DNA from 2 places in the Arthrobacter sp. P1_B9 genome. Region 1 is predicted to be linked to the other one. Evidence: riboswitches for the same ligand, from Rfam matches in the RefSeq annotation. Region 1 holds a riboswitch; the other holds the start of a gene.
What was found. Region 1 has a riboswitch for S-adenosylmethionine ahead of AC1D1A_RS09935 (methionine ABC transporter ATP-binding protein). Riboswitches for the same ligand answer to the same signal wherever they lie in the genome.
Positions count from the first base shown of each region.

Region 2: another riboswitch for S-adenosylmethionine. It lies ahead of AC1D1A_RS00610 (aminotransferase class V-fold PLP-dependent enzyme); the one in region 1 lies ahead of AC1D1A_RS09935 (methionine ABC transporter ATP-binding protein).

Region 1 covers NZ_JBFUAA010000005.1:251,625-256,027, reverse strand. Annotated here, with positions in the region: gene acs (acetate--CoA ligase) at 1-1,415, opposite strand, end outside; gene AC1D1A_RS09940 (CoA-binding protein) at 1,723-2,148, shown strand; SAM riboswitch class I at 2,246-2,336, shown strand; gene AC1D1A_RS09935 (methionine ABC transporter ATP-binding protein) at 2,476-3,285, shown strand; gene AC1D1A_RS09930 (methionine ABC transporter permease) at 3,278-3,943, shown strand; gene AC1D1A_RS09925 (LLM class flavin-dependent oxidoreductase) at 3,990-4,403, shown strand, end outside.
Region 2 covers NZ_JBFUAA010000001.1:142,726-147,128, forward strand. Annotated here, with positions in the region: gene AC1D1A_RS00605 (class I SAM-dependent methyltransferase) at 1-192, opposite strand, end outside; gene AC1D1A_RS00610 (aminotransferase class V-fold PLP-dependent enzyme) at 273-1,712, opposite strand; SAM riboswitch class IV at 1,747-1,860, opposite strand; gene hisN (histidinol-phosphatase) at 1,938-2,768, opposite strand; gene rsgA (ribosome small subunit-dependent GTPase A) at 2,845-3,960, opposite strand; gene aroA (3-phosphoshikimate 1-carboxyvinyltransferase) at 3,944-4,403, opposite strand, start outside.

The DNA.
Region 1 (4,403 bases):
TTGATGGCCTCGCCTACCGTGCCGAGAAGACGGATAGAGGAGAGGTCGTACGTGTCCGGGACGCCGTCCGGGAACCAGCCCATGAGGGAGCGGACCAGGGTGGGCGCGGTGTAATACTGCGTGACCGCGTAGCGTTCGATGATCTCAAAGTGCCGGCCCGGGTGCGGGGTGTTGGGCGTGCCCTCGAAGATGACCTGCGTGGCGCCGTTGGAGAGCGGGCCGTAGAGCTCATAGGTGTGCGCGGTGACCCAGGCGAGGTCGGCCGTGCACCAGTGCACGTCCTTCTCCCGCAGCGCGGGGTCGGGGTTGCTGAACAGGTGCTCGAAGCTCCATGACGCCTGTGTGAGGTAGCCGCCGGAGGTGTGGACCAGCCCCTTGGGCTTGCCGGTGGTGCCGGAGGTGTACATGATGAACAGCGGCGTCTCGGCGTCGAACGCCTCGGCTTCGTGAGTCTCGGAGGCGGTGCCGACGGCGTCGTGCCACCACACATCGCGGCCGGCGGTCATCGGGACGGTGTCCAGCTCGTCCGCGGGAGTGGTCCGGTTGACCACCAGGACGTGTTCGATGGCGTTGTCGCCGGAGACGGCGGCGTCCGCGTTGTCCTTGACCGGTACGGCGGTGCCGCGGCGGAACTGGCCGTCGGTGGTGACCAGGAGCTTGGCGCCGGTGTCCTCCACCCGGAACTTCAGGGCCTCGGCGGAGAATCCGCCGAAGACCAGGGAATGGATGGCACCGATCCGGGCCACTGCGAGGGTGATGATCACGGTTTCGGGGATGACGGGGAGGTAGATGACCACCCGGTCGCCCTTGGTGATGCCGAGATCCAGGAGGGCATTTGCGGCTTTGGAGACCTCGCGCTGGAGTCCGGCGTAGGTGACGGCACGGCGGTCGCCGGGCTCGCCCTCAAAGTGCAGGGCCACCTTGTCTCCGCGCCCCGCCGCTACGTGGCGGTCGACGCAGTTGTAGGCGACATTGAGCCTGCCCCCTTCGAACCAGGTGATCTGCGGTCCGGTGCCGGCCTCGACGTCGGCCGGGACCCGGCGGTGCGCGGTGTGCCAGGGCTTGGTTTGCTCCGTCGCGCCGCCGGGCAGGTCCGCCCAGTCGAGGCGGAGAGCCTGGGTTTCCCAGAACGCAACCGTCTCTGCCTGGACAGTTCCCGCGGTCGCGGCGCCGCCGTGCCGGGGAAGGTGGTTTCCGAAGGTGGTGCTGCGGTGACGCGCCGGCCCATCGGCGGGGACGCCGTGCACTGCGCCGTCCGTGGACTCGTTCAGGGACCATCCCGAAGAGCCGCGAGAGGAGCCGGGCGCGTCACGCAGCCCTGCTTCGTTCGCCGTCGCGTCCGAAGTGGTTTGGGGGAATGCCTCGGACGCAGGCCGGGCAAAGGTGGGCAGAGCGGAAGAATTCTCAGGGGTCATTGCTGCACTCCATCGGTCCTGGCAGTAGCACCCTTGGTTGCTCCGGCTCCCTCGAATTTCACCGAAGGAGGGCGGAGCGGTGGCGTGGGAATGGTCGTCCCACGTCACCGGGGGGTTGCTGCGGCGTCATCGATCCAGGTCTCTCGGCCGCTCGGGATGGTCACTACCTACTAGAACTTCAGATGCACGATTCCGCAAAATCGGCGTCCGGGAGCGCCGTAATATTCGTTCACCCGGCGTGGGTCCGACCCAAATCATTCATTTATTCGACAATTGCCCGGAAAGGTCGCAGGAGTAAGGTTGATGCATGGCCCATGTTAACGATCCGGCAGTCATTGACCGCCTCATGCGAACCAAAGGCACGTGGGCGGTGGTCGGCCTCACCACCAACGAATGGCGCTCGGCGTATGAGGTCTCCCTCTATGTCCGGGACCGGATGGGCATGACCATCATTCCGGTCAACCTTCCGGGCGACGATGTCCACGGCGAGAAGGGGTACCGTTCCCTGTCTGACATCCCGGCGGAGAAGCACCCGATCGACGTCGTGGACTGCTTCGTCAACTCCCACAGGGTGGGCGCAGTCATAGACGAGGCCATCGCAGTAGGCGCCAAGGCCGTCTGGCTGCAGCTGGGCGTCTTCGACGACGCCGCGACGGACCGGGCCAGGGCCGCCGGGCTGGACGTCGTCGTGAACGCGTGCCCCGCCCGCGAAGGCTGGCGCGTGGGCATCTAACGGCCCGGGAATGACGATCAACAGATCGGGAAGAGTCGGTTACAAAATGTGACCGGCTTTTTCTGTATCCGGCCTCCTGCCGTGTGAGATGGACTCGTAACCATCCCGAGCGGCTGAGAGATCTGGCTCCGTGACGCCGCAGCAACCCCCTCCTTTGAGGACGGTGCTACCGCCAGGACCGATGGAGAACCACTGTGTTCTGAGGCTCCCCGGCTTCGCTCAGCGCTGCCCGGAAGCCAGGACCCAGGGCTTTCCTCGGGCGAGCCCGGAGGAAATCATGAACACGCAGACAGCGGCAGCGCCGCGGCCCCGAGCAGGTGGGGGCCTGTGATCGAGATCCAGAACGTCAGCACGTCATTCGGTTCGGCCGCGGGACCTTTCACGGCCGTCGATGACGTCAGCCTGCACATCAGGCGGGGCACCATCCAGGGCATCATCGGGTTCTCCGGCGCCGGCAAATCCACGCTGCTGCGCAACATCAACCTCCTCGAGCGCCCGACGTCGGGCCGCGTCCTGGTGGACGGCGTGGACCTGGTGACCCTGTCCGACGCCGAGCTCCGGACCAAGCGGCATGACATCGGCATGATTTTCCAGCACTTCAATCTCCTCAACAACCTCACAGCCCAGGAAAATGTGGAGCTGTCCCTGAAGTTCGCCGGCGTCGGGAAGGCGGAACGCCGGCGGCGGGCCGCCGAAACCCTGGAAATCGTGGACCTCGCCGACAAAGCGGGAACGTATCCGGCCAAACTCTCCGGGGGCCAGAAACAGCGGGTGGCGATCGCCCGCGCCCTTGCCACCGGGCCCAAAGTGCTGCTCTGTGACGAGCCGACGTCGGCCGTGGATCCCCGGACGACGTCATCGGTCCTGCAATACCTGGCCGACGTCAACGCCGAATTCGGCATCACAATCGTGGTGGTCACCCACGAGATGAATGTCATCAAGGCCATCGCGGACAACGTCGCGGTCATGGAAGAAGGCCGGGTGGTGGAGCAGCTCGACCTCGCCGAACTCCAGCGCCCCGGTTTCCACCCGGCGACGTCGATCGGCCGCTACCTGGTCTCCGATGAGATCCAGCTGGACCGCTCCGGGAGGGGCACCCACACCACAGCCGCGTCGGAGGGCCTGATCAATGTTTGACCGCATCCTGGAAGTCCTGCCCGAAATCGGCGTCGCCATGGGACAGACCCTCACCATGCTGCTGGTGGCCATCCCGCTGGCGGTGCTGCTCGGGACACCGCTGGGTGTCCTGCTCTACACCATCGGTCCCAACGGGCTCAAGCACAGGCCAAAGCTGCACCGGGTCCTGGACGGGCTGGTCAACCTGCTCCGCTCGTTCCCGTTCCTGATCCTGCTGATCGCGATCATTCCCGTGACCAGGTTCATTGTCGGCACGACCATCGGCACGGCCGCCGTCATTGTCCCGCTGACCCTCAACGCCATTCCGTATTTCGCCCGCTTCGTGGAACAGAACCTGAGCCAGCTCGGCGGCGGAGTGGTCGAAGCGGCACGGTCCATGGGCGCCAGCCGGTCCCAGATCGTCCGGGACGTCCTGATTGTGGAGGCGAAGCCCGGACTCGTCAGCTCCATCACCATCATGACCGTCAGCTTCATCTCCTACTCGGCGATGGCCGGACTGGTGGGCGGCGGCGGAATCGGCGACTTCGCCATCCGGTACGGCTATTACCGCTACGAAACGCCGCTCATGATCACCGCCATTGTCCTGATGATCCTGCTGGTCACCATCGTTCAGCTGGGCGGATCCTATGTTGCCCGGCGCCTGGACAAGCGCCTCTGAGCGCCGGCAGCACCCTCGTCCCACCTCCCACAGCGGAAAGCACCCCATGACTTCAACGCCCAGTACCCGTTTCGACGGACCCCGCCCGCGCCTGCTGATCAGCGCCTTCGTGATGAACACGTCCAGCCACATCATGGGCGGCCAGTGGCGGCGCCCGGAAGCCCAGCAGCACCGGTTCAACGAACTCCAGCTCTGGATCGACCTGGCCCGCCAGCTCGAAGGCGCCAAGTTTGACGCGATCTTCTTCGCCGACGTCGTCGGTCTCTACGGCGACTACGACGGCGGGTGGGCATCGCTGCTGAAAAAGGGCCTGCAGGTGCCGTCCAACGACCCCCTCATCCTGCTGTCCGCGCTCGCCACGGGAACGCGGGAGATCGGGCTGGCCGCGACGTCGTCGGTGATTCAAAGCCATCCGTTCCAGTTCGCCCGGCAAATGTCCACGCTGGACCACATCAGCGGC
Region 2 (4,403 bases), on a different contig from region 1:
GTCCGCGGCGTCCCTGGCTCCCGCCGGGACCAGCCAGTCGGCTGACTCCTGCGGATAGCCGGGGCGGACGCGCTCGTAGTGCTCCCCGCCGTCCTGGAAGCTTTGTCCGAGTTCCTGGCGCCGCTCGCTGTGCAGCTTCGGTCCGCTGTGGAGCCTAGCTCCGCTGTGCAGCCTGGGGCCGGCGCTTGCCACGTGCGATCTCCTTCGGGAAGGTCCTGCTGGTTTCAGATACCTTTCGAATTTACCGCACCCGCGCCGGGCCCCGATCCTGCCTAGTCGAGGGTGCAGGGCGCAGCGCCGGCGGTGCCCGGGGTGTTCGGCGCCCAGTGGGGATAGCTGCGGGTATCGTTGGCCGGCACCCAGCGGCCCGCGTCCACCACGTAATCCCAGCCGAGTCCGTTCTGCCGCAGCTGCTGCAGGCCGGCCAGCAGGCGTTCGGCGTCCTCCAGCCGTGAGCCGAGGCCGAAGCTGGCCCGCAGGGAGCCGGCGGGCAGGCCGAGCCGCTTGAGCAGCGGGTGGGCGCAGAAGCGGCCGTCGCGCAGGCCAATGCCGTGTTCGGCCGACAGGTAGGCGGCCACCAGTCCGGCGTCGTAGCCTTCCACGGAAAAGTTCACGACGCCGATCGTGCCGGTGTCCGGCTGATCGCCTCCAGTGGAAGAAGCGAAGGAAGAATCGGAAGCCGAATCGGCAAAGATCCGGTGCACGGTTACTCCCTCGATGCCCTGGAGGCCCTCGACGAGGAAGGACCGGATGGCGTCCTCGTGGGCCTGCCACTGCTCCGGGTCCAGGGCCGCAATGACCTGGGTGGCACGGGCGAGGGCCGCCGCGCCGAGGACGTTCGGCGAGCCGCCCTCGTGCCGGGCAGGTCCCGTGGTCCAGCTGACGGAGTCGAGCCGGGCATCGCGAACCGCGCCGCCGCCGGCCAGGTGCGGGGTGCCGGCGTCGAGCCAGTCCGTCCGCCCCACCAGCACGCCGGCGCCGAACGGGGCGTACAGCTTGTGTCCCGAGAAGGCGAGGTAATCGACGTCGTCCGCGGCGATATTGATCCGCCGGTGCGGGGCGAGCTGGGCGGCGTCGACAACGATCCTGGCGCCGTATTCGTGCGCCAGTGCGGCCAGGGTCCGGATCGGGAGGATCTCCCCGGTGACGTTGGAGGCGCCGGTGACGGCCAGCAGGCCGACGCCGCCGCGGGCGAGTTCGTCGCGCAGCCGGTCCACGGTGGCCGCGAGGGTGGCGGCGGCCACGACGCTGCGGTGCGGGACATTCTGCCAGGGCAGGAGGTTGGCGTGGTGTTCGATGTCGAGGTAGAGGACCTCGCCCGCGGGCCGCCCGTCGCGCAGCGGCAGGCAGCCGGCCAGCAGGTTCAGGGAATCGGTGGTGTTGCGCGTGAAGATCACGGAATCGCCGGGCCGGCCGCCCACGAAGTCCCGCACGATGTCCCGGGCGTTCTCGTAGACGGAGGTGCTGATCTGTGATGCGTAGCCGGCGCCGCGGTGCACGCTTGCGTAGTACGGCAGGATTTCGTTCAGGTAGGCCGAGACCACGGACAGGGCCGGTGCGGAGGCGCCGTAGTCGAGGTTGGCGTAGCGCGCGTGGCCGCCGGTGATCAGCGGGGCCTGGATTTCGGCCCCGGTGACGGCTGCCAGCGGGCGGGCCGCGAGGGCAAGCCGTGCTTGGAATTCAGTGGCGGCGGGGAAAATGGCAGTTGTCATGGGACCTCACTCGAACAGGACCCCACACCGTGGGAATCCGCGCTTGCCGGGTCCGTTCCGGACCGGCCAGGTCGTCACCCGGGGCACCCCACCGCGACTGGAGGGTTGCCGGCCAGCAAACCGGGGTTTAGCGCTGGCACTCGTGACCTGCATCGAGCGTAGGACATCGGCGCAGCCCGGGAAAAGGCAGCCGCCGATTGTGAAGCGGATTATTACGGGCGCGGATCAGTTGTTCGGGTGGGCCTGAAAGAGGTCGTCGAGTCCGGGGTTGAGCCGCTTGAGCACTTCCGAGTGCAGGATCGAATTGGTGGCCAGGGCGTTGCCGCCGAAGGGGCCGTCCTCGCCTTCGAGCGAGGTGAAGCGGCCGCCGGCCTCGGTCACGATCGGCACCAGGGCGGCCATGTCATAGAGGTTCAGCTCGGGTTCGCAGGCGATGTCCACGGCGCCCTCGGCCACGAGGCAGTACGACCAGAAGTCACCGTACGCGCGGGTCCGCCACACTTCCTCGGTCAGGCCCAGGAACTCATCCAGGTTCCCGCGTTCCTTCCAGCCGCCAAGGCTGGAGTAGGACAGCGAGGCGTCCTCGAGATTGGAGACGTTGGATACCTTCAACCGTGTGGCGGCGGCGAGCGAGCGGCCCGTGTAGGCGCCCGCACCCTTGGCGGCCCACCAGCGCTTGCCCAGTGCCGGCGCGCTGACGACGCCGACCACCGGCTCGCCCTCATCGACGAGGGCGATCAGGGTGGCCCAGACCGGGACGCCGCGGACAAAGTTCTTCGTGCCGTCGATCGGGTCGATGATCCACCGGCGGGAACCATGGCCCGAGCTGCCGAATTCTTCGCCCAGGACCGCGTCACGCGGACGTGACCGGGAGAGCTGGCCGCGGATGGCCTCTTCCGCGGACTTGTCGGCATCGGTGACGGGTGTGAGGTCGGGCTTCGTCTCGATCCGAAGGTCGAGTGCCTTGAAGCGGCTCATGGTCTGGGAATCGACCGAATCTGCCAGTACATGGGCAAGGCGCAGGTCATCGTTGTAGCTCGAAGCGGGTTGGCTCATGGTTCCAAACTACCGTCAAACCGGGCTGCCGGGCGGGAAGCCGCGGCACGGCGCCGCCGCCCCGTTGCCGGTCCGGCTAGGAGACGGTGCCCAGTTCCTTGGTTTCCTGCGCTTCCATCCGCGGGTCCGTGCCCAGCAGCCGGCGCAGGGACGCGAGCCTGGCCGGTCCCGAGGGCCCCGCGTGCCCGGCCGCAACCCACTTGTCGACGCCGCAGTTGACGGCGGTGGAGTCATGCTTGCAGCCGCGTTCGCAATCATCGGTGCCCGGTTCCAGATCCGGGAAGGAACGCAGGATCCGGTCCGGGTCCACGTGGGCCAGGCCGAAGGACCGGATGCCGGGGGTGTCGATGATCCAGCTGCCGGCCGGGGCATCGTTGACTTTGAGCGCCAGTGCCGAGGAGGACGTGTGGCGGCCGCGGCCGGTTACCGCGTTCACGCCTCCCGTGGCCCGCTCCGCCCCGGTCAGGGCGTTGACCATGGTGGACTTGCCGACGCCGGAATGGCCCAGCATCACGGTGACCTTGCCGTCGAGGTAGTCGCGCAGCTGGGATACCGCGTCCTTGTCGAGCCGGGCGGAAAGCCCGTCGTCGGAGCGGGCGTCGATGCCGGAAGCGGCGGAGTCGGCGGTCTTGGAGATGATGACGGGGAAGTCGAGGTGCTGGTAGTTGGACAGCAGCTCGGCGGGATCCTTGACATCGGCCTTGGTGACGAGCAGCAGCGGCTCAATGCCGGCGTCGTACGCGGCCACCAGCGCGCGGTCGATGAAACCGGTCCGCGGCTCGGGGTTGGCGGCGGCGACCACCACCACCAGCTGGTCGGCGTTGGCCACGACGGCACGTTCGATCGGGTCCGTGTCGTCGGCGCTGCGGCGCAGCAGCGTCTTGCGGTCCTGGATCTTGACCAGCCGCGCCAGGGTGTCGGGCTCGCCGGTGACATCCCCGACCAGGGAGACGAAGTCGCCGGCAACCACCGGGTTGCGGCGCAGTTCCCGGGCCCGGGCCGCGATGATCTTGCGTTCGTCCGCGGTCCCCTCGCCGACGACGGCGGTGTAGCGGCCGCGGTCAACGGTGATGATGCGTCCGGTGACGGCGTCATCGTAGCTGGGCCGGTCCTTGGTGCGGGGCCGTGTGCCCTTCTTGTTCGGCCGGATCCGGACGTCGGACTCGTCCCAGGAATCAGTGCTGCGTGCCACCGGCGGTGTCCTCATCTGCGGCGGGTCCCTGGGCCAGCATCGCTTCCCAGAGTTGCGGGAAATCGGGCATGGTCTTGGCCGTGGTTGCGATGTCCTCGACTTCCACGCCGGCTACGGCAAGGCCGAGGATGGCGCCGGCGGTTGCCATGCGGTGGTCCGCGTAGCTGTGCACGACGCCGCCGTGCAGCGCGGCCGGGCGGATGATGAGGCCGTCGGGGGTTTCTTCGGCGTCGCCGCCGAGGCGGTTGATTTCGGCGACGAGGGCGGCGAGCCGGTCCGTTTCATGGCCGCGGAGGTGGGCGATGCCGCCCAGCCGTGAGGGGCCGGTGGCGAGGGCGCACAGCGCGGCAACGGTGGGGGCGAGTTCGCTGGTTTCGTCGAAGTCGCCGCCCTTGATCTCCGGGCCCCCGCTGACGGTCAGGGTGCCGCCGTCAACCGTCACC